DNA from 2 places in the Pseudoalteromonas sp. 1181_04 genome. Region 2 is predicted to be linked to the other one. Evidence: predicted binding sites of a transcription regulator. Region 2 holds the regulator's gene; the other holds the start of a gene.

Region 1 (11,788 bases), on a different contig from region 2:
AATTGGCCTCGACCACCGCCATGCATAAACAGCACTTCAAATTCATCGCTGATATTCATTAACCGGCGTAAGCTTGCTTCACATTGTGCCGTTAATGCTAAAAATTCTTTACTACGGTGACTGATCTCCATCACCGATACACCTAAATCTTGCCAATCAAGAAATTCTTTTTGTGCTTTTTCCATCACAGCTGGCGGTAACATTGCAGGCCCAGCACAAAAATTATATATACTCATTACCTTTCCTCATTCCAGTAATTTAACAATTGTTTTTAATTGCTAATTTTAACAATTAATTTTTTTGATTTTTATAGTAAAAAAAAGCGGCCGAAGCCGCTTTAATGATTAATGTTATGCCTCTGGAGGATTATCCCCAGCGTCATCATTAACAGTGTCGACTAGTTCAACGCTTTCACCTTCGATAATAGCGTTAAGCTCATCGATTTCGATCTCTTCGATACGTTGTAAACCAACTACTTGCTCTTCGTCAATAGTTCTTATCAAAATAACACCTTGGGTATTTCGCCCAACGGTAGAAACTTCATTAACGCGAGTTCGCACCAGAGTACCTCGATTAGAGATAATCATGATTTCATCGTTATCGTCAACTTGTACAGCACCAACTACAGCACCGTTACGCTCACTTACTTTGATTGATACCACACCTTGAGTCGCACGACTCTTAGCAGGGTAGTCACTGAGCAATGTACGCTTACCGTAGCCGTTTTCTGTCACGGTTAAGATAGCACCATTCGTCTTAGGTACAATTAATGATACAACACGTTGGCCTTCAGCCATCTTAATACCACGAACACCTGTTGCAGTTCGGCCCATCTGACGAACACCCTTGAACTTGATTTCCGGGTTACCGTTTTCATCAAGTACTGGGTTGCCGTTTTCATCTAAAACAGGTGATTCTTCGGCTTCTTTAAAGCGAACAACTTTACCAGCATCAGTAAACAACATGATTTCGTTGCTACCATCAGTGATATCGACACCAATCAAGCTATCACCGTCGTTTAAGTTAACGGCAATAATACCGCTAGCACGTTGACGGCTATACGCAGTCAATGGTGTTTTCTTCACGGTACCAAATGCAGTTGCCATAAAGATGTATTTATTTTCTTCATACTCACGTACTGGCAAGATAGCCGTAATACGTTCGTCTGCTTCAAGCGGCAATAAGTTTACAATTGGCTTACCACGGGCTGCACGACTGGCAAGTGGTAATTGATACACTTTAAGCCAATATAAGCGACCTGCCGTTGAGAAACATAAAATAGTATCGTGAGTATTAGCAACTAGTAGACGTTCAATGAAATCTTCATCTTTCATCTTGGTTGCTGATTTACCTTTACCACCACGGCGCTGTGCTTCGTAATCAGACAATGGCTGATACTTCACATACCCTTCGTGAGATAGGGTTACTACTACGTCTTCTTCTGTGATCAAGTCTTCAAGACTAATATCATGAGCCGCTGCATTAATTTCAGTACGACGTTCGTCGCCGTATTGCTCTTTAATTTCAACTAACTCATCGCGGATAACTTCCATTAAACGCTCAGGATTAGCAAGAATATATAAAAGCTCGGCAATTAAATCTAATAACGTTTGGTATTCGCTTAGAATCTTTTCATGTTCAAGACCAGTAAGCTTGTGTAAGCGTAAATCTAGAATTGCTTGGGCTTGTTGCTCAGAAATATAATACTGACCATCACGAATGCCTAAGTCATCCGCTAACCAATCTGGACGGGCAACATTTGCTTCACCGGCTTTTTCAAGCATGGCTTTTACATTACCTAATTCCCACGGGCGGCTAGCAAGTGCTACTTTAGCTTCAGCTGGCGTTGGTGAGTTACGAATAAGCTCGATAATTGGGTCAATGTTAGCAAGTGCAATTGCTAAGCCTTCAAGCATGTGTGCACGATCGCGGGCTTTACGTAGGTCAAATACCGTACGACGAGTCACTACTTCACGGCGGTGAATGATGAATTCTTCAAGCATTTCTTTTAAGTTGAAACACTTAGGCTGGTTATTGATCAACGCAACCATGTTCATACCAAACACAGTTTGTAACTGAGTTTGCGCATACAGGTTGTTTAAGATCACTTCGCCTACGTCACCACGTTTGATCTCGATAACGATACGCATACCGTCTTTATCTGATTCATCACGTAATGCACTAATGCCTTCAATCTTCTTATCTTTAACAAGCTCAGCAATCTTTTCAATTAAGCGGGCTTTATTTACTTGATAAGGGATCTCGTGAACGATGATCGTTTCACGATGGGTTTTTTCGTCAACTTCAATTTCCGCACGTGCACGCATGTACACTTTGCCACGGCCAGTTAAATAGGCTTGTTCAATGCCTTTTTTACCGTTGATAATTGCCGCAGTTGGAAAATCTGGGCCCGGAATATAATCCATTAGTTCATGAATGGTTAATTCAGGGTTTTGAATAAGTGCTAAACAGCCATTCACAACTTCAGTTAAGTTATGAGGAGGAATGTTCGTCGCCATACCTACCGCAATACCCGATGAACCGTTCACTAATAAGTTAGGAACTTTGGTCGGTAATACGTCAGGAATTTGCTCTGTACCATCATAGTTAGGTACAAAATCAACAGTCTCTTTTTCAAGATCAGCCAAAAGCTCATGAGACATTTTCGCCATACGGACTTCGGTATAACGCATTGCTGCTGCTGAGTCACCATCAACTGAACCAAAGTTACCTTGGCCGTCAACTAACATATAACGTAAAGAGAATGGCTGGGCCATACGTACGATTGTGTCATACACCGCACTGTCGCCATGGGGATGGTATTTACCAATTACATCACCAACCACACGGGCTGATTTTTTGTAAGGCTTATTCCAATCATTATTAAGCTCGTTCATAGCAAACAAAACGCGGCGGTGAACAGGTTTTAAACCATCACGTACGTCTGGTAGTGCTCGTCCTACTATTACGCTCATTGCGTAATCTAAATAGGAGTTTTTTAACTCGTCTTCAATATTGACTGGCAGAATTTCATTGGCGAAATCAGTCATTTGATATCACATTCCTTCAGTATTGACCCACGAAAGTGCCACATATGGGCGCTTGCGGGGATTTAGTTATTATTACCAAGTCATGCTACCACAATTTATTTAGATTTACAGGCGCTAAATCTTTGCGATTTATTAATTTACCCCTATATAATGGCCTGAGATTGACGAGGAAGTTTTTTATGACCGAACATCAAAATGTAGATAGTGCAGAAATTGCAAAGTTTGAAGCCATCGCTGAGCGTTGGTGGGATCGTGAAGGCGAATTTAAACCCCTTCATGAAATTAATCCATTAAGATTAGATTTTATTGCCGACAAGGCCAAAGGCTTATTCGACAAAGAAACACTCGATGTCGGCTGTGGTGGCGGTATATTGAGTGAAAGTATGGCGCGAATGGGCGCACATGTGACTGGTATTGATATGGGTCAAGAGCCGTTAACCGTTGCGAAACTGCACAGTTTAGAAACCGGTGTAAACGTTGACTATATAAAAATACCTGCCGAACAGTATGCCAGCGAACACCCTGCCCGCTTTGATACTATTACTTGTATGGAAATGTTAGAGCATGTGCCAGACCCTGCATCTATCATTCATGCAGTAGCAGAATTAGCGAAACCTGGTGCTGATGTATTTTTCTCTACATTAAACAAAACCCCAAAAGCATATTTGTACGCAATTATCGGGGCAGAAAAATTATTGAAGATGGTGCCTGATGGAACCCATGATCACAAAAAGTTTATCAAACCAGCACAACTCATTGCATGGGCAGAACAAGCAGGCCTCAAAGTACGTGCTAGTGCGGGATTGAGTTATAACCCTTTATCAAAGCAGTACAGCTTAAATACCGATGTAAGCGTTAATTATATTCTGCATTTTGAGAAACTAGCGTAATGGCTGGTTTTAACACAGCAACCCCCGCAATTGATTACGACGCCTTTATTTTTGATTTAGACGGTACATTACTCGATACCGCAGATGATTTAGGGGCTGCGCTAAATTACGTACTCGCTGATCATAACCAACCATTAGTAACCGCTGATATATATCGTCCTGCAGCTTCTAACGGTGCAATGGCGCTGCTTGCAGCTGGATTTGGTCAGCAATGGCACGATCACCCAAATCAAGCTGACTTACGCCAGCAGCTATTAACGGCCTACGCAGATAATATTGCCACCCATAGTCAATGCTTTACTGGAATTGCACAATTATTGATCGCGCTTGATCAACAACAGATCAAATGGGGGATCATGACTAATAAACCTGAGTTTTTGACTATTCCATTAGTTGCTGCAATTGCTGAACTCAAAGATGCACAGGCAATTGTCAGTGGTGACACCCTCGATATCGCTAAACCATCTCCTTTACCTTTACTGCATACAGCCCAACTGTTAGATGTTGATCCGAGTCGTTGTTTGTATATCGGTGATGCGCAGCGTGACATAATTGCAGCCAAGGCTGCAAACATGCACAGCGCTGCTGCGTTGTGGGGCTACATCCCTAGTGAAGCTGAAGCATTGAGTTGGCAAGCCGATTTTAATTGGCAATCACCTATTGATGCATTTAACCATATATAGTGCCATGTTAAATTTTAACCACTACATATTGTGATCGTGTTACTTTTTGCACATTGTTTGTTGATAAAAAAAGCAGCCAAAATTTATTTTTAAAATGCGTAAATTTAATCGATCATCAGTTGATTTTTATAAATTTCATTTTAATCAGATGGTCAAAGGTTAATGGCTACTAACACAAGCGTGTTATCCCAACGTTATCCACAATTAGGGGCGTTTATGCCCCTTGCAAATGATCGCATACCACACTATCTTGTGATCTAGAATTTGATGAACACCAGATGTTGTGGCTAAATGTTATTCAATTAAATTCGCGCTAATACAGTTTTATTGCAATAAAAAATTTATTTTAAGAAAAATGTGTCACTAAAAAATATTATATCCCAAGGAATACAGGCAAAACTATGAACCAACAGCTATCTGTAAGCAAACGTGACGGCCGTAAAGAGTCACTTGATTTAGATAAGATCCATCGCGTTATTGCTTGGGCCGCCGAAGGTCTAAATAATGTGTCTGTCTCACAAGTTGAGCTGAAATCGCACATCCAGTTTTATGATGGTATTCGTACTGAAGACATCCATGAAACCATCATCAAAGCGGCCGCTGATCAGATCTCTAAAGAGTCGCCTGATTATCAATATTTATCAGCCCGCTTAGCTGTATTCCATTTGCGTAAAAAAGCCTATGGTCAATTTGAGCCACCGCGCTTGTATGATCATATCGTTAAGTTAGTTGAAGATAAGCGTTACGATGCACACTTACTAGCTGACTACACAGAGCAAGAAATTGATCAACTGGATGAATACCTTGATCATGGACGTGATTTAAACTTCAGCTATGCTGCTGTTAAACAGCTTGAAGGTAAATATTTAGTACAAAACCGTGTTACGGGTGAAATTTATGAAAGCGCACAGTTTTTATATATTTTAGTTGCAGCCAGCTTGTTCTCTGATTACCCAAAAGAAACGCGTTTAGACTACATAAAGCGTTTTTACGATGCAGTGTCATTGTTCAAAATTTCATTACCTACGCCTATTATGGCGGGAGTTCGTACCCCTACGCGTCAATTCAGTTCATGTGTACTGATTGAATGCGGTGACAGCCTAGATTCAATTAATGCAACCTCATCAGCGATTGTAAAATACGTATCGCAACGTGCAGGTATTGGTATTAATGCTGGTCGTATTCGCGCACTAGGTAGCCCTATTCGCAATGGTGAAGCATACCACACCGGTTGTATCCCGTTTTATAAGCACTTTCAAACGGCTGTTAAAAGTTGTTCGCAAGGTGGTGTCCGTGGTGGCGCAGCAACCCTGTTCTATCCACTTTGGCATCTAGAAGTTGAAAACTTATTAGTGCTTAAAAACAACCGTGGTGTTGATGATAACCGCGTTCGTCATTTAGATTACGGTGTACAGTTTAATAAACTAATGTACTCACGTTTGATCAAAGATGATTACATCACATTATTCAGCCCGTCTGATGTGCCTGGTTTATATGATGCATTTTTTGAAGATCAAGATGAATTTGATCGTCTTTACGTACAATATGAACAAGACGAGTCAATTCGTAAAAAACGTATTAAAGCTATTGAGCTGTTTTCAATGTTTGCACAAGAGCGTGCTAGCACTGGCCGCATCTATTTACAAAATGTTGACCACTGTAATACACACAGCCCATTCATTGCTAAAGTGGCACCAATTCGCCAATCTAACTTATGTTTAGAAATTGCATTGCCAACTAAACCACTTAACAATGTTAATGATGAAGAAGGTGAAATTGCACTGTGTACGCTGTCGGCCTTTAACTTAGGTGCGATTGAGTCACTGGATGAACTTGAAGAGCTTGCAGAACTTGCGGTACGTGCACTTGATAACTTACTGGATTTCCAAGACTACCCGGTGCCAGCAGCACATAATGCAACTATGGGCCGTCGTACACTCGGAATAGGCGTAATCAACTACGCATATTACCTTGCTAAAAATGGCAAACGTTATTCTGATGGCAGTGCCAATGCATTGACTCACAAAACATTTGAAGCAATTCAGTATTACCTAATGAAAGCCTCAAATGAACTGGCTAAAGAACGTGGTGCATGTCCTAAATTTAACGAAACAACGTATTCGCAAGGTATTATGCCAACCGATACGTACAAACGTGATTTGGATAAAATTTGTGATGAACCATTGCATTTAGATTGGGATACATTACGTGCCAATATCAAAGAGCATGGTATGCGTAACTCAACGTTATCTGCGTTGATGCCATCTGAGACATCGTCGCAAATTTCAAATGCAACGAATGGTATTGAACCACCACGTGGTCATATCAGTGTTAAAGCCAGTAAAGATGGTATTTTAAAACAAGTTGTACCTGAGTATGAACGCCTTAAAAATAACTATGAATTATTGTGGGATATCCCATCAAATAAAGGTTATTTAGAATTAGTGGGTATTATGCAAAAGTTTGTTGACCAAACAATTTCTGCCAATACTAACTACGATCCAAATAAGTTTGAAGGTGGTAAAGTACCAATGAAGGTCTTATTACAAGATTTACTGGGTGCTTACAAACTTGGCGTTAAAACCCTTTACTACCATAACACCCGTGATGGTGCATCTGATATGCAAGAAGATACACCAGAAGTGGAAGATGATGATTGTGCAGGCGGTGCGTGTAAAATCTAATCGGTAATAAATATAAATTGGAAGCGGGCTATACGCCCGCTTTGCCCTGTTCGTTTTTTGAGTGATCTTATGTCTTATACTACTTTTAGCCGAAACCATAATAACCAACTACAAGAACCGATGTTTTTCGGCCAAACCGTTAACGTATCGCGTTATGATCAACAGAAGTACCCTATTTTCGAAAAGCTAATTGAAAAACAACTATCGTTTTTTTGGCGTCCTGAAGAAGTCGATGTAAGTAAAGATCGGTTAGATTTTCAGGCCTTACCTGATCACGAAAAACATATATTTTTAAGTAACTTAAAATATCAAACCTTACTTGATAGTGTGCAAGGTCGCTCGCCTAATGTTGCGTTACTGCCAATTGTGTCGATCCCAGAACTTGAGACCTGGATTGAAACATGGGCATTTAGTGAAACAATCCATAGCCGTTCATATACACATATTATTCGTAACGTTACCCAAGCCCCTGAGCTTATTTTTGATGATATCGTTAGTAACGAAAAGATCAGTGAACGTGCTGATGCCGTAACTAAATATTACGATGAATTAATTAATAAAGTGGCTGTGTATAACTTATACGGTGAAGGTAAACATGAACTTAATGGCGAAACAGTTCATATCAGTTTATTTGAACTTAAAAAGCTTTTATACCTTGCAATGATGTCAGTGAATATCTTAGAAGCGATCCGTTTTTATGTCAGTTTTGCCTGTTCATTTGCGTTTGCAGAGCGAGAATTAATGGAAGGTAACGCTAAAATTATTAAGCTGATCGCCCGTGATGAAGCGCTTCATCTTTCTGGTACTCAGCATATTTTGAATATTATGCAGGATGGTAAAGACGATCCTGAAATGGCTATCGTAGCAGCCCAGTGTCGTGATGAAGCGATCAAGATGTTTGTTGATGCTGCTGAACAAGAAAAAGAATGGGCTGAATACCTGTTTAAAGATGGTTCAATGATTGGCTTAAACAAAGATATTTTATGCCAATACGTTGAGTACATTACTAATGCTCGTATGACTGCAGTTGGTTTACCAACACAGTTTAAAACCAGCAGTAACCCTATCCCATGGATCAATTCATGGTTAGTGTCAGACAATGTACAAGTTGCTCCACAAGAAGCGGAGATCAGCTCATACCTTGTAGGCCAAATTGACTCTCAAGTTAATGCCTCTGATTTCGGTGACTTCGATCTCTAATGACCAGCAACAAAACTGCAAAGATCCACTTTGCAGATAATAGCCAGTGTGTAGATTTTGACACTGGCTGTCATTCCCTTTTAGACTGCCTAGAACAACAGCAATATGAAATTCCTTTTCAGTGTAGAGAAGGATATTGTGGTGCCTGTAGAGCAACCCTAGTAGCAGGGCAAGTCACCTATAACGAAGAACCACTCGCCTTTGTACGTGATGGAGAAGTACTGCTGTGCTGCTGTAAACCCGATGGCAATATCACTCTCAATTTGAAGTAATTTGTTAATGCCAGTCAAACTGCTTTGTTTCATAGCAATGTATTTTATCACTGATCATTAAACTACTTTCATCTATGGTTACATCCCAATTTAAACTGCGGGTTAAATCCACCTGAATATCATCAATAAACTGCTGGTCAATCTCAATAATATGGCTATTATCAAATAACTTTAACCGTGACTGAGATTGCGTTAACCATTCACTATTGCCCGTTGTTAAAATTAATAATTCATCCACCTGCTTAGCGATCTTAACTAATTCATCAAGGTCAGGTTTATCAACACTTAACCAGGTTTTATAATGTTCATCCAACGCTTGAATTCCTACATCTGGCTGTAGTTTATCAGCAAGTTTATTAAGCACTGCATGGCTGTCATAAGATAAAATACAATAGCCTAACAGCTTTAAAACAAAATGCTCCAGTGTTTCATTTTTAGTCAACGCTGTGGTAAAAATTTCTTTGTGATTACGCTGATGACGCAGATCAGCTATGCTAAATCGTGCTTTAAAAATACGTGTTTTATCAGACATAATATTCACCAGTCTCGCCGTTACTCCTATTGAGTATAGCCCAATCTGATATAAGCACGTTTATTTTAAAAGTTATGGTATAACATTATTGATCAGCACAAATGATGGTGTTATATTATATCACAACATAATAGCAACAACGTAGTAACCATGATCCGACATTCATTAATATCAACTGCAATTATCACTGCTTTAAGCTCTTTTTCTGCTCATGCTGCGCTGGTAACTGGGCAAGTTTTTGACAATAACAAGCAACCACTCAGCTATGCCGATGTGCACGTACACGGTAAAGCACAGTCAATTAAAACTGACGAGAATGGCCGATTTAGTATTAATATTGATGCTAATAGCCAATTACATATTAGTAAAAATAATTTTGTTGATGCTAGAGTTCAAGTAACTGAAACCAGTTCTGCTCTAAATATCACGCTTGTACCTACGTCAGTTGAATCTGTCGTTGTGTATGCCTCTGCCCTGCATAAAAATAGCTTAGAGATGATTTCACCAGTGAGTGTACTCAGTGGTGATGAACTGCGCAATAAAGCAAAACCCACGTTAGGCGAAACGCTCAAAGGCCTTCCAGGTGTTAATGCCAGCTATTTTGGCCCTGTTTCATCTAGCCCTATAATCCGTGGCCTAGATGGCCCTCGCGTTAAAATCACCCAAAATGGCTTAGACAGCAGCGATGCGTCACGTATTGGCCCAGATCACGCAACATCGAATGACAGCCTAGCTGCAGAACAGATTGAAGTTTTGCGTGGCCCAGCTACGCTACTTTATGGCTCAGGCGCGATTGGTGGCGTAGTTAACGTAGTAGATAACCGCATTCCAACTGATAATATCGAGCAGTTAACTGGGGCTGTTGAATACAGCCATGACACGGTTTCAAATGCCAACACCTATGCTGCCAAGCTTGAGACGGGCCATAACAACTTTAACTTCCATTTTGACGGTACCAAACGCACTGGTGATGACTACCAAACTCCGCGTTTTAACTTACCTGAAGAAGAGCACGAAGATCATGAGGGTCATGACGAAGAAGAGCATGAAACAGCCACCTCGGTAAAAAATACCTTTATTGATAGCCAAACCGTTAACTTTGGTACCAGCTATGTAGGTGAGCATTTAACGCTAGGTGTTTCTTATGGCCGTATTGAAACCGACTACGGTATTCCAGCACATAGCCATGAACATGAACATGGCCATGATCACGAACACGAGCATGATGAAGGCGAAGAAGAAGCCGTTTATGCGCGTGTAGAACAAGATCGCTGGCAAGGTTTGATGAGCTATGCATTACACAACAACTGGATTGAAACTATTAATTTACGTCTAGGTTATACTGATTATCGCCATGCTGAAATTGAAGATGGCGCGATCGGTACTATCTTTAGTAATGAAACCACTGAAGCACGTTTAAATATTGAGCATAAGTTAGGTAATTGGCATGGTATGGCTGGTTATCATTTTAGTGACTCTGATTATGATGCCGATGGTGAAGAAGCCTTCACACCCGCTAGCAAAACGACTACTCATGCATTATTTATCCTCGAAGAAAAACAGTTTGGCGACGTGACATTAGAATTAGGTGCGCGTATTGAAGATTATAATATTGATAGTAATGTCGGTGCTGCTGCGCATGACCATGACCATGACCATGACCATGACCATGAAGATGATCATACTTATGAACATGCCAATGAAATAACGCCTTACAGTAAAAGCTTTACTAATCTGAGCGCTTCAGCAGGCGCTATTTGGCAATATACACCCGGACAAAGTATTGCGCTGAGCGTGTCACACTCTGAACGCGCACCGTTATCAGCCGAGCTATTATCAAATGGTGTCCATATTGCAACTGGCACCTATGAGCTTGGTTTAGGCTACGCGATAGAAGACGGTGAAATTCACTTCGAACCTGAAAATATCAAACAAGAAACATCAACCAATATTGATTTTGGCTTTAGACGCTTTAGTGGCGATTTTGGTTATACGGTTAACTTTTTCTATAACGACATTGCCAATTTTTACTATCAGCAGAACACGGGGTTAGTGTTTGATGAAGAGCACGGCCTTGAAGCTGCAGAGCCTGGCCACGATGATGGTATGGCTGTTTATCAATTTGTCAGTAAAGATGCGAAATTATACGGCATTGAATTTGACGCACATTATCAATTAAATTCAAATGCGATGGTAAAAGTATTTGGTGACTCAACCACTGCAAAACTTGCTGATGATGAAGGGTATTTACCGCGTATTCCGGCAAATAAGTTAGGTTCAGAATTACAGTATAATATCAGTGATTGGCAGTTCAGCTTAACTGGCACACACTACTTTGAACAACGTGATATTACGGCTTATGAAACCGCAACTGATAGCTATACACTGTTTGATGCGCAAGCAAATTACCAATTAAGTGTCGGTCCGGTAGATACACAGTTTTATATCAACGTTGATAATATTACGGATGAACTGGG
Region 2 (11,788 bases):
TATTTAAACTCTCAACCTTTGGCTGTAATGGTTTAACGCCAAACAGCTCAATATCCTTAGGGATCTCCACGACCCCCTGTAGGCTCGGATACCACATTGAATTACCTAACTCCGCCACAGCGTCATGGCCAAGGCCGGTACAACACTGGCTGGCCTTACCGTCAAGTTGACGATCGTATGACGAAATAACCTGCTCTACTTTTAAGCTTTCAATATCGGTACTAAACTGTTCAACCGGCATTCGGTAGACACCTTTCATGGTACTAACCCATATGCGCTTGAGCTTTTCATCATAACGTAAACTAAAAATAGAACCGTAAGGTAAGCCATTGGTAGCATCTAACTGACGCCAATGCCCTTGTGTGCTTCGATAAAATAAACCATCATTTAATGAGCCGATTAATATACCAACTCCATCAATGTTTAAGATGCTTGTAACATAAGCACCTTCAAGACTCGTTTGATCGCCAATTTTTTCAATACCACGATCGGTAAAGTAGTAAGCGCCTTTGCTAGTGCCAATTAAACCAAAATTAGCTTCATCAACGACATAAGTAATAAACTTACTGCCTAAAAATGCGTTATAAGCAAATGGGGTTAAACCACCGTAACTAAGCCGATACATACCCCGGCCAGTACCAAGCCAAAAGCCTCCTTTGCTGGAGCGACTAATCGCAAACACCGGGTTATCTTTTAAAGCGCGTCCAGGGACAGTGAACAAGGTGTTGTTTTCATAAATATACACACCACGTCCAGTGGCGATATATAAACGTGAGCCATCAAACTGTAAATCATGCACGGCTGCACGTCCGTATTGATTACTTGGGATTTGATTGATAAAGTTTTTATCTAAATCAAAGTAGCCTACACCACTGCGGTTAGCGACCCACAATCTCCCATCGGGCGCTTGGCTAATGGCCATAACCGCTTCGGTCATTTGTGATATAGCTGAGTGACGTTCTATTCGGCCTTCGTGCGCAAGCCATAATCCTTCACTAAAACTCGCAAGCCAAATATTATTATCATTATCGCGATATAAATCAGCAAACCAAATACTTTGGTCAAGTTGGCTCGGTTCAACCCATTGCCAATCGCCGGAGTTGTCTCGAAACAGTAAGCGCCCATAGGTCGAAATCCACAGTGCTCCATTTGAGTCACTCATAAATTTATAAACCGCTGAGTTATTCGCATTGGGCAGTGGAAAGGGCCTTAACTCGTCATCTAAATCTAAAAAGTAAGCACCGAGCTCTGACGCTAAATATAAGTTGCCTTCCAGCCATGCTAAATCGTGAATAATCGTTTGTGCTAAACGCTCAGGTATAGATACCTTAGCAGTTAGTTCTAAGCGTAATTTTGCAAAATCAGAGGAGGAATTAGTTAACCGTAGCAAGTATCGTTCATTCACCAGCCAGATCCCTTCTGGCGATAATGCCAGCTGACTGACAGTACCAACAATCTGCTTTACTGAACTGGCACTCATTACAGGGACTAGTAAGTCATGCACTGCGCTGACATTGATCTGATTGCGAGATACAAAGTACAGGCCATTCGCTGCTATCCAAATACTGCCTTTCGCATCTTCGATAACATCGCGTACAGGGCCTTTTACACTAAACTCTTGCGCTGCCATAGTGGTGGGATCGATGACCACAATACCATCTTTAGTACCAATCCATAAATAGCCTTCGCTATCGACTAGTAATTTATTAATGCCGTTACTGGGTAAGAAATTACTATTTAAGGTGTTGTAATTAGTGAATGTATTGCCATCAAAGCGACTGAGGCCAAACTGAGTTCCCAGCCACATATAGCCTTGCTTATCTTGCACGACACTTTTAAGTGACTGCGATGGTAAGCCATTTTGCATATTCCATTGTTTTACAACATAGTCGGTAATTGACGCCTTACTTGGCATACTGCAGAACAGCACAATAATAACCAATAAAAATCGCATCATAACGTCAATACCTCGTTGCAAAACTAAGGTTAAAAGGGCAAATAACCCATTTTAAACAATGCCTGAACACAAATTAAAGAAAATATACCAGCTAAAACATCATCCGCCATAATACCTACACCACCATGAACCCGCTTATCAAGAAAGCGAATAGGACCTGGTTTAGCGATATCAAAAAAACGAAATAACAAAAAACCCACTAACAAAGACTGCCAACTTAATGCAGCTCCGATCATGGTAATGTAAAATCCGGCAACTTCATCCCATACAATCGCGGGATGATCATGTACTCCCAGATCATCAGCGGTTTTGCCACATGCCCATATACCAAAAATACTAATAACTACCGCAAATACAATTTGTAACCACAGCGGGAAATACATAGTAGTAAAAATAAACGGTAGCGCAGCAAAGGTACCAAACGTACCCGGCGCTTTAGGCGCTAACCCTAAACCAAAGCCCAAACCAAAAAATTGATGAGGGCGCTTTAAATTAAATAATGCAGGTTTATTCAAACCGACTCCTTGGTGAAGTGTTCAAAACCAGCATCATCATATGCTAATTTTTCGCCATCGAGCATCAGCTCAACCTCGCCTTCACCACTTTTTATTTGTCCAATGCAGGCTGCATCTACACCATACTGGCGCAATTTCATTTCCAGCATACTTTTATTGCTATCAGGTACCGTAAATAACAACTCATAGTCATCGCCATAATTGAGGATAAACGGCAGTTGTTGATCTCGTTCTAAAGTAGCACGCAATGCATCCGAGGTTGGTATTTTATTCACATCAATACAAGCGCTAACTTGCGACAGAGCTAAAATATGCCCAAGATCTGCCAATAGACCATCTGAGATATCAATCGCTGATGATGCTAAACCGCGTAATACTTGCCCCGCAGCAACACGCGGAGTTGGGTAATCAAATCGTTGATTAACGTACCTTAAGTGCTCTGGAGCAATCTTAATCTCTTGCTTACGAGCTTCAATCGCAAGCCCGGCATCACCTAGCGGCCCTGTAACATAAACCCAGTCACCTACTTTAGCACCGCTTCGGCGCAGTGCTTTACCTGCAGGCACTGTACCTTTAGCACAAATAGTAATTGTTAACGGCCCTTGCGTGGTATCGCCACCAATGATTTGCACATTAAAATACTCTGCGATTTCATGCATGCCTTCGGTGAATTCTTCCAGCCACTCAACATCAATATTTGGCAACGTTAAAGCAACCGAAACCCACGTAGGCTCAGCCCCCATAGCAGCTAAATCACTTAAGTTTACGGCCAGGGCACGATGGCCTAATGCACGCGGATCGATGTCATCAAAAAAGTGTACGCCTGCTACCAGTGTATCGGTGGTAATCGCTAACTGACAATTTTCAGGAACAGTAACCAATGCACAATCGTCACCAATCCCTAAATTAACATCGCGACGAATTATGCCACGACCTTTAAAGTAGCGATTTATTAATTCAAATTCCTTCATACACAAAAAAGCCGGCCTATGCCGGCTCTCCTTTTACGGTCGCATTACTTACGTAAATGCTTTACCGCTTTATCAAGTACACCATTAACAAATTTATGGCTGTCTTCAGCGCCAAATATCTTAGCAAGCTCAATACCTTCGTTGATAGCAACTTTATAAGGTACATCTTCACGGAATTTCAGCTCATAGCTGCTTAAACGTAAAATAGCGCGTTCAACTTGGTCTAACTCGTTAAATGGACGAGTTAAATGTGGCGATACTGCTTCGTCTAGTTGCTTATGATTTATAGCAACACCACGCGAAAGATCTTTAAAGTATTCAACATCAATTTTAGTCACATCGTTTTCGATCAACATTTGTTGTTCGATATCGGCAATGGCATTGCCACTTAATTGCCAAGAATAAACGGCTTGAAGTGCTAAGATACGTGCTTTACGTCTTGCTGCTGGTTTCACAAAAATTCCTTAAACTTAAATTTTATCTAACACATTAACCATTTCAAGTGCGCCTAAAGCAGCTTCGCCGCCTTTGTTGCCCATTTTAGTGCCAGCGCGTTCAATCGCTTGCTCAATGCTTTCAGTGGTTAATACGCCAAATGCAATCGGGATATCATACTCAAGCGACACTTGCGCTAAGCCTTTATTTGATTCGCCAGCGACAAGATCAAAATGTGGTGTACCACCTCTGATCACAACGCCTAAAGCGATGATTGCATCATACTCTTTTTTTGCTGCAACGCGTTTCGCCGCTAAAGGTAATTCTACCGCACCTGGTACATAAACTACGGTAATATCATCATCAGATACACCACCAGTACGTTTTAATTCATCAACAGCACCAGCTAATAGGCTGCTACCAATAAAGTCATTAAAACGAGAAATAACGATAGCGAATTTCTTGCCAGGAGCGTATTTATTACCTTCAATAATTTTCATTCGATAACCCTAAAAAATAAGTTCAAGCGGTTGCGATTGCGCAAAAATTGCTGCGCATCATACCATATAAATAAAATAATAGCCTAGTTTAAGCGTTGTGCTTATTGTGGCTCTACGTAGTCAACCACTTCTAAGTGAAAGCCCGATAACGCATGGTACTTTTTAGGCAAGCTCATCAAACGCATTTTTTCAATGCCCAAGTCAGCTAAAATTTGTGACCCTACGCCTACGGTGCGTGAAGTACCTTGGAATTTACGATGCGCGACCGTCTCACCAGCATCTTCTGCAGCAAACGCTTTGACTGTCGCTTCTAGTTCTTCGGTGCATTCTTGCTTACCTAGAATAACTAACACACCTTGATGCTTTGCAATATAAGCCATGGCATCTGACAAGCCCCAGCTTCTATCGGCACTGCGATCAGATAACAAAATATCATTGAAGGTACTTTTTAAATGAACCCGTACTAAGGTTGGTTCATTCGTTTTAACCTCACCATTTAACAGCGCATAATGTAACTGGCCGTCAATGGTATCTTTATAAGTAACTAAATCAAACTCACCATGTACGGTTGGCAACTTACATTTTGCCACTTGCTCAATGGTGGTTTCATTCATGTTACGGTATTCAATTAAATCAGCAATAGTGCCAATTTTGATATTATGTTGCTCAGCAAATACTTCTAAATCAGGACGACGCGCCATGGTGCCATCAGCATTAAGAATTTCCACAATTACTGATGAAGGCTCTAAACCGGCTAAGCGGGCTAAATCACAACCGGCTTCAGTGTGACCGGCACGCGTTAATACGCCACCTGGTTGTGCCATAATAGGAAAGATATGCCCAGGTTGAACGATATCACTTGGTACAGCACCTTTGGCAATCGCAGCTTGCACAGTACGAGCGCGATCTGCAGCAGAAATTCCCGTAGTCACACCTTTCGATGCTTCAATCGACATCGTAAAGTTAGTCGAAAATGCCGCACCATTGTTTTTTACCATTAATGGTAAATCAAGTTGCTCACAGCGCTCTTGAGTCATTGTTAGGCAAATTAAGCCGCGACCATGAGTGGCCATAAAATTGATCGCTTCAGCACTAATGTGCTCGGCTGCGATAATTAAATCGCCTTCATTTTCTCTGTCTTCATCATCCATTAAAATAACCATTTTACCGGCTTTAATGTCATCAATAATTTCTTGTGCGCTGTGTAAATTCATAATCTGCTCGTGTAAGTTGTGGAGTGCGTTTATTTAATAAAACCGGCTTGGGCGAGTAAACTCATCGAAATATCTGAACTAGCTGGCTGCTCTGCCCCTTTGATCAAACGCTCTAAATAACGCGCGATTTGATCTACTTCTAAGTTCACTTGCGTGCCTACTTTAAAATCAGCAATAGTTGTTTGCTCACTAGTGTGCGGCACAATTGTCAGTTTAAATTTATTATCTGCTACTGCATTTACTGTTAGGCTAATACCATCAATGCATACCGAGCCTTTATAAGGAATATATTTCATTAGTTCTACATCGGTGCTTAACCAGTACTCAACGGCACGCGCATTAGGCGTAATTGCGGTAATAGTCGCGATGCCATCAACATGCCCTGAAACTAAGTGACCACCTAAACGAGATACTGGCTGCATGGCTTTCTCAAGGTTTACAGTTTGCCCTTGTTTATAGTGAGCAAATCCCGTTAAACTGATCGTCTCATTTGATAAGTCAGCGCTAAATCCATCACTGTGCTTGGCCACAACCGTTAAGCAAACCCCATTAGTTGCAATGCTATCGCCTAAATTTACATCGGCCATATCAAGGTTATTACTTTTAATGCGGATAGCTAAATCGCCTTGCTTTTGTTGTAACTCGCTAATAGTGCCCGTCGCTTCGATGATCCCAGTAAACATAGTGGTTACTCTTTAGTTATTTGGTTTAGATGAGGCTTTGCGTGGTGTCGCCGTGATACGAATATCGTCACCGATACACACACTCTCATTAATTGATAAATTAACAACGTCCTGCATACTTGTCAGCTCTGTAAAGTTTAGTAAGCTTTTGCCGTCATTCCCTAACAACTTCGGCGCCAGATAAACAATATATTCATCAATTAAATTACATTCAGTCATTTGGCCCGCTAAGGTTGCCCCTGCCTCTAACCAAATATGATTAAACTGTTGCTGCGCTAGAAGTTTCATGGCAGCCACTAAATCAACTTTATTATTTTTTTCTGGTACTACAATATGGCTTACGTAATGAGGCCATTGCTGTGATTTATCAAGTTCAGTGGTAAGAATAATTACTTCACTGGCAATGCTAAATAATGCTAGCTCAGGTGTTAAACGATTTTGTGAATCAATAATAATACGTACAGGTTGGCGTACAGGTAATTGCGTTGGTAACGGCTCTGGCAGCTCTTCAACACGAACATTGAGTTTTGCATTATCAACTAATACTGTGTCCGCACCGGTTAAAATAGCGCAGCTTTGTGCGCGCTGTAGTTGCACATCTTGGCGAGCCTTAGGGCCCGTTATCCATTTACTTTGACCGTTTTTAAGTGCCGTTTTACCATCAAGGCTTGCGGCCATTTTGCAGGTAATAAATGGCATACCTTGCTCCATGCGCTTTAAAAAGCCACGGTTTAACAGCCTTGCTTGTTGTTCTAACAAACCTGACGCAACCTCAATGCCCGCGTCCGCTAAAATAGCTAAACCTTTACCGGCTACCTGCGGGTTTGGATCAACCATAGCAGCAATTACTTTTACCACGCCAGCAGCTTTTAAACCTTCGGCACACGGCGGTGTGCGACCAAAATGGCTACAAGGTTCAAGCGTGACATAAGCAGTTGCGCCAAAGGCTTGGCTACCCGCCATTGCTAATGCATTCACTTCAGCATGGCCTTGGCCGGCAACTTGATGAAAACCTTCACCAACAATAACGTCATTTTTTACTAATACACAGCCAACATTTGGGTTTGGGGTGGTAGTAAAGCGTCCTTGTTTGGCAAGCTCAATCGCTCGGGTCATATAAAAGAAATCTTGTTCGCTAAACTGATATTGGTTCATATCACTCTCCCAAACGGGCAATTTCTTCACCAAATTCACGAATATCTTCGAATGAACGGTATACCGATGCAAATCTGACGTAAGCGACTTTATCAAGTTTTTTCAACGCTTCCATAATGCATTCGCCAATCAGGTGACTGGAAATCTCACGCTCGCCGGTGGCACGTAATTGCGATTTAATAATATTGACCACTTCATCAACTTGCTCGGTACTGACGGGGCGTTTTTCTAATGCACGATGTAGACCATTAAGGAGTTTATCTTCATTGAAAGGTTCACGGCTACCGTCTTGTTTGATCACCCGAGGCATTACAAGCTCTGCACCTTCAAAGGTAGTAAAGCGTTCATGACATTCATTGCATTCACGGCGTCGCCTTACTTGGTGGCCACCTCCCACTAAACGCGAGTCAATCACTTTGGTATCTTTTGCGGTGCAAAATGGACAATGCATAGGTATCAGCTTCCGTTAAAAACAAAAAAGGCCGCTTTTAGGCGGCCTTTATAATAGCAAAAAACTAGGCTATTGTGATCTAAATTACTGTTTGTAACTCAATTAAGCGTAAACAGGTAATTTTTTACAGATTGCTTTAACTTTCTCTTTTACTTGTGCTTGTACTGACTCATCGTTGATGTTGTCTAGTACGTCACAGATCCAGCCAGCAAGCTCTTTAGACTCAGCTTCTTTAAAACCACGGCGTGTGATTGCCGGTGAACCAATACGTAAACCAGACGTTACAAACGGTGAACGTGGGTCATTTGGTACTGAGTTTTTATTTACGGTGATATTAGCATTACCTAAAGCCGCATCTGCGTCTTTACCAGTGATGTCTTTATCAATTAGATCAAGTAAGAACAAGTGGTTTTCTGTTTTATCAGATACGATCTTATAACCGCGCTCTTGCATTACTGCAACCATAGCTTTAGCATTTTTCACAACTTGAGTTTGGTATACTTTAAACTCTGGTTGTAGTGCTTCTTTAAATGCCACTGCTTTGGCAGCGATAATGTGACATAAAGGACCACCTTGGCCACCAGGGAATACTGCACTGTTAAGCTTTTTATAAATAGCTTCGTCGCCACAAGCAGAAATAATCAAACCACCACGTGGGCCGGCTAATGTCTTATGCGTAGTTGTAGTAACAACATGTGCATGTGGTACTGGGCTTGGGTAAACACCAGCAGCAATAAGGCCTGCAACGTGAGCCATATCAACAAACAAGTAAGCGCCTACTTTGTCAGCGATTTCACGGAATTTAGCCCAATCAACAATACCTGAGTATGCTGAGAAACCACCGATGATCATTTTTGGTTTGTGCTCAAGTGCAAGTGCTTCAACTTGTGCGTAATCAATCTCGCCAGTCGCTTCGTCAAGTCCGTATTGGATTGCGTTATAAAGCTTACCAGAGAAGCTTACATGTGAACCATGCGTTAAGTGACCACCATGAGCTAAGCTCATACCTAACACTGTATCGCCAGCATCTAATAAAGCTAAGAACACAGCAGCATTTGCTTGTGAACCTGCGTGAGGCTGAACGTTAGCATAATCTGAGCCAAACAATTCGTTTGCACGGTCAATCGCTAGTTGTTCAACCACGTCAACATGCTCACAACCACCGTAGTAACGCTTGCCCGGATAACCTTCAGCATATTTGTTTGTTAGCTGTGAACCCTGCGCTTCTAGTACGCGTGGGCTACAGTAGTTCTCAGATGCGATAAGCTCGATGTGTTCTTCTTGGCGAGCAGTCTCTTTAGTGATTGCTTCAAATAACTCTGGATCGAAATCCGAAATATTCATGCTACGTTCTAACATGGGGGCTCCTAGGGCAACGTGTATGGTATTTTGAAGGCTGAATTATACGCTGAAAACGTCAATTTGCCTATGGTGTAAAGATGAACATATTTAAACAGGGATTGAATTTAATTCACAGTGTTTTTGTAATGATATTTTTTTATTAAAGCATCAGAAATTTTAATGAATAAAAGCAAATAACATTTACATTATTTATACCTTAATCTGTTGCATTCGCGATTGTTTACACTATTATGATACCAATGTAATCATGGATGATGAACTAATTTACTATGCTAGCTAAACCTATCTACGAATCAATTCCTTATTGTTATGTCATTGTTGGCGGACTTTGCATTTTACTTTTCAGCACTGTTTTACCAACAGCCATTGGTATTTTTTTATTCTTCAATGGTGCCAACATTTGGCGATTACGCTCAAATTCACGGCGTAAAGATCATAAAGTAAATCGCATTAAAGTTAACAAACACTTTTATTATTATGAATTTAAACCATTTATTTTATTTATGTGCGGATTACTCCTAATCCATTGGGTAGCGAATGAATTAGTTATACTTGCAGGGATTATGATCTGCCTTATAGCCATTTTAATTTTTTGTTTACGAGTTCTAAACCGCCGTTCACGTTCAATAGTTTAATTTTCCATTACTGCTATTAAGTACAATTTAAAGCAATAAAAAACGACATTGCTTTCACATATGCCGTTTATTTTTAGTTTTACTGAGCGGGTAAAAACTAACCTAGTTTAGCTAATAATATTTCACGCAGGATATCGTAATCATCTGCGATATCTTCGGCTAAGCATGGTTTAGCTAATGCATCAGCTAGTGGTTTTGGCATTTCAAGTTCAATATTTAAAATCTCTTCAACACTTTCTTTAAACTTAGCCGGATGCGCTGTTGCCAGAAAAATACCAGCAGAATCAGTTGCTAAGTTAGCTTTTAGGCCCTGATAAGCAATCGCTGTATGTGGTTCAGCAACATAGCCTGTTTGATGAATTTTTTTCATCACTGCTTGGGTATCATTTTCATCAACACTAGTTGAATAAAAATCATCATAACTAAACCATTTGTTATCAAGCATGGTTTGTACACGTGGCCAATTATTAGGTTTACTCACATCCATGGCATTAGACAATGACTCGATTGTGGCATTAGGCGCCCAGTTTTTATCAAGGATAAAGCGCGGTACAGTGTCATTTTGATTGGTTGTAGCGCTAAGTTTAGCGACCGGTAAACCAATCACCGCACCGATCATCGCCGCACATACATTACCAAAGTTACCACTAGGTATTGAGATATGTGCTTTGGCGCGCTGCTCTTTTGGTAATTGCGCTATTGCTTCAAAGTAATAACATACTTGTGCAACAAGGCGACTTATATTGATAGAATTAGCTGAATTTAAACCTAAGCGAGATTTAACTTCATCATCTAAAAAGGCATTTTTAACCATCGCTTGGCAATCATCAAAGCTACCATCTACAGCGTAGCAATGGATATTATTACCCAAAGTAGTAAACAATTTTTGCTGTGCTAATGAGATTTTACCTTTTGGATACAGGATAACCACATCAATATTTGGCTTGTTATAGAACGCATGCGCAACAGCTGCCCCAGTGTCCCCTGAGGTTGCTGTGAGTATTGTGGTTTTTTCACCTTGGCTAAATTGTGCCAAGCACTCAGCCATAAAGCGACCGCCAAAGTCTTTGAATGCAAGCGTTGGCCCATGGAACAACTCTAAACAATAAATATTGTCTTCAACTTCAATTAATTTAACCGGAAAGTTAAAGGCATTTTGCACCATTTGTGCAACCGTATCAGCAGGTAATTCATCACCAATCAAATGCGATAAAATCTTACTGCTACGAGTAACAAAGTCCATATCGAGTAAACTATCAACATCAGCTAAAGGCGCGAGCGATTCAGGGAAAAATACTCCTTGATTACGTCCTAAACCTGTTTTAACCGCTTCAACAAACGACACTTTTTGAGAATCATCTTTTAAATTATGTAATTGCATTATTAGTTCCTTAAATTCTTATAGCTGACGCGTGCCGGCGTTATCGAGTTTACAAATGTGGCAGAAGCCTTGCTCATTAATATAGTTTTGTTCAAGCCACTGTGCGCATTGCTGTGCAGCTTCAAGCGTTTTGCACACGGTAAATAATGTAGGACCAGCACCTGAGATACTGACAATCTCAGCACCAAACTCTGGCAGCGCCGCTTTAGCTTCACTAAAACCATTGATCAGTGGCGCACGATGCGGCTCCGCTATTTCATCACTCATGATAGAGAGTGCTTCATCAAATCGGCTAGTTAACAATAAAGTACTAAACGCTGATAAGCGCTGCGCAAATTCAACGCTCGCATGCATACTTAGCTGTTTTGGTAACACTGAACGCGCTTTGGCGGTATTAAGTGAAAAACCAGGAAAAGCCGCTACGTAATACCAACGCTCATCAACCGGTAAAGCAATTGATTTATTTGGAATTAAATCACCAGTAAGCTGCAAACCACCCAAGTAACACGGAGTGATATTGTCGTAATGA

Evidence for each region. Region 2 encodes NrdR, which represses ribonucleotide reductase genes. Its sites were predicted from a motif close to AAACACNANATNTNGTGTTT; they were not measured.
Region 1: a site for NrdR is predicted at 4,893-4,912, ahead of nrdA (class 1a ribonucleoside-diphosphate reductase subunit alpha). Genes of this name have one in related genera too.

What each region holds. Positions count from the first base shown of each region.
Region 1 is NZ_VXCS01000008.1:76,967-88,754, forward strand. Features, by position in the region: gene serC (3-phosphoserine/phosphohydroxythreonine transaminase) at 1-236, opposite strand, end outside; gene gyrA (DNA topoisomerase (ATP-hydrolyzing) subunit A) at 351-3,050, opposite strand; gene ubiG (bifunctional 2-polyprenyl-6-hydroxyphenol methylase/3-demethylubiquinol 3-O-methyltransferase UbiG) at 3,230-3,940, shown strand; gene FW757_RS08310 (HAD family hydrolase) at 3,940-4,623, shown strand; gene nrdA (class 1a ribonucleoside-diphosphate reductase subunit alpha) at 5,025-7,307, shown strand; gene nrdB (class Ia ribonucleoside-diphosphate reductase subunit beta) at 7,377-8,507, shown strand; gene yfaE (class I ribonucleotide reductase maintenance protein YfaE) at 8,507-8,779, shown strand; gene FW757_RS08330 (YaeQ family protein) at 8,784-9,311, opposite strand; gene FW757_RS08335 (TonB-dependent receptor) at 9,462-11,788, shown strand, end outside.
Region 2 is NZ_VXCS01000003.1:14,218-26,005, forward strand. Features, by position in the region: gene FW757_RS02790 (ligand-binding sensor domain-containing diguanylate cyclase) at 1-1,957, opposite strand, end outside; gene FW757_RS02795 (phosphatidylglycerophosphatase A family protein) at 1,987-2,472, opposite strand; gene thiL (thiamine-phosphate kinase) at 2,469-3,443, opposite strand; gene nusB (transcription antitermination factor NusB) at 3,488-3,898, opposite strand; gene ribH (6,7-dimethyl-8-ribityllumazine synthase) at 3,914-4,378, opposite strand; gene ribBA (bifunctional 3,4-dihydroxy-2-butanone-4-phosphate synthase/GTP cyclohydrolase II) at 4,480-5,592, opposite strand; gene FW757_RS02820 (riboflavin synthase) at 5,622-6,275, opposite strand; gene ribD (bifunctional diaminohydroxyphosphoribosylaminopyrimidine deaminase/5-amino-6-(5-phosphoribosylamino)uracil reductase RibD) at 6,288-7,430, opposite strand; gene nrdR (transcriptional regulator NrdR) at 7,432-7,881, opposite strand; gene glyA (serine hydroxymethyltransferase) at 7,984-9,240, opposite strand; gene thrC (threonine synthase) at 9,976-11,259, opposite strand; gene thrB (homoserine kinase) at 11,278-11,788, opposite strand, start outside.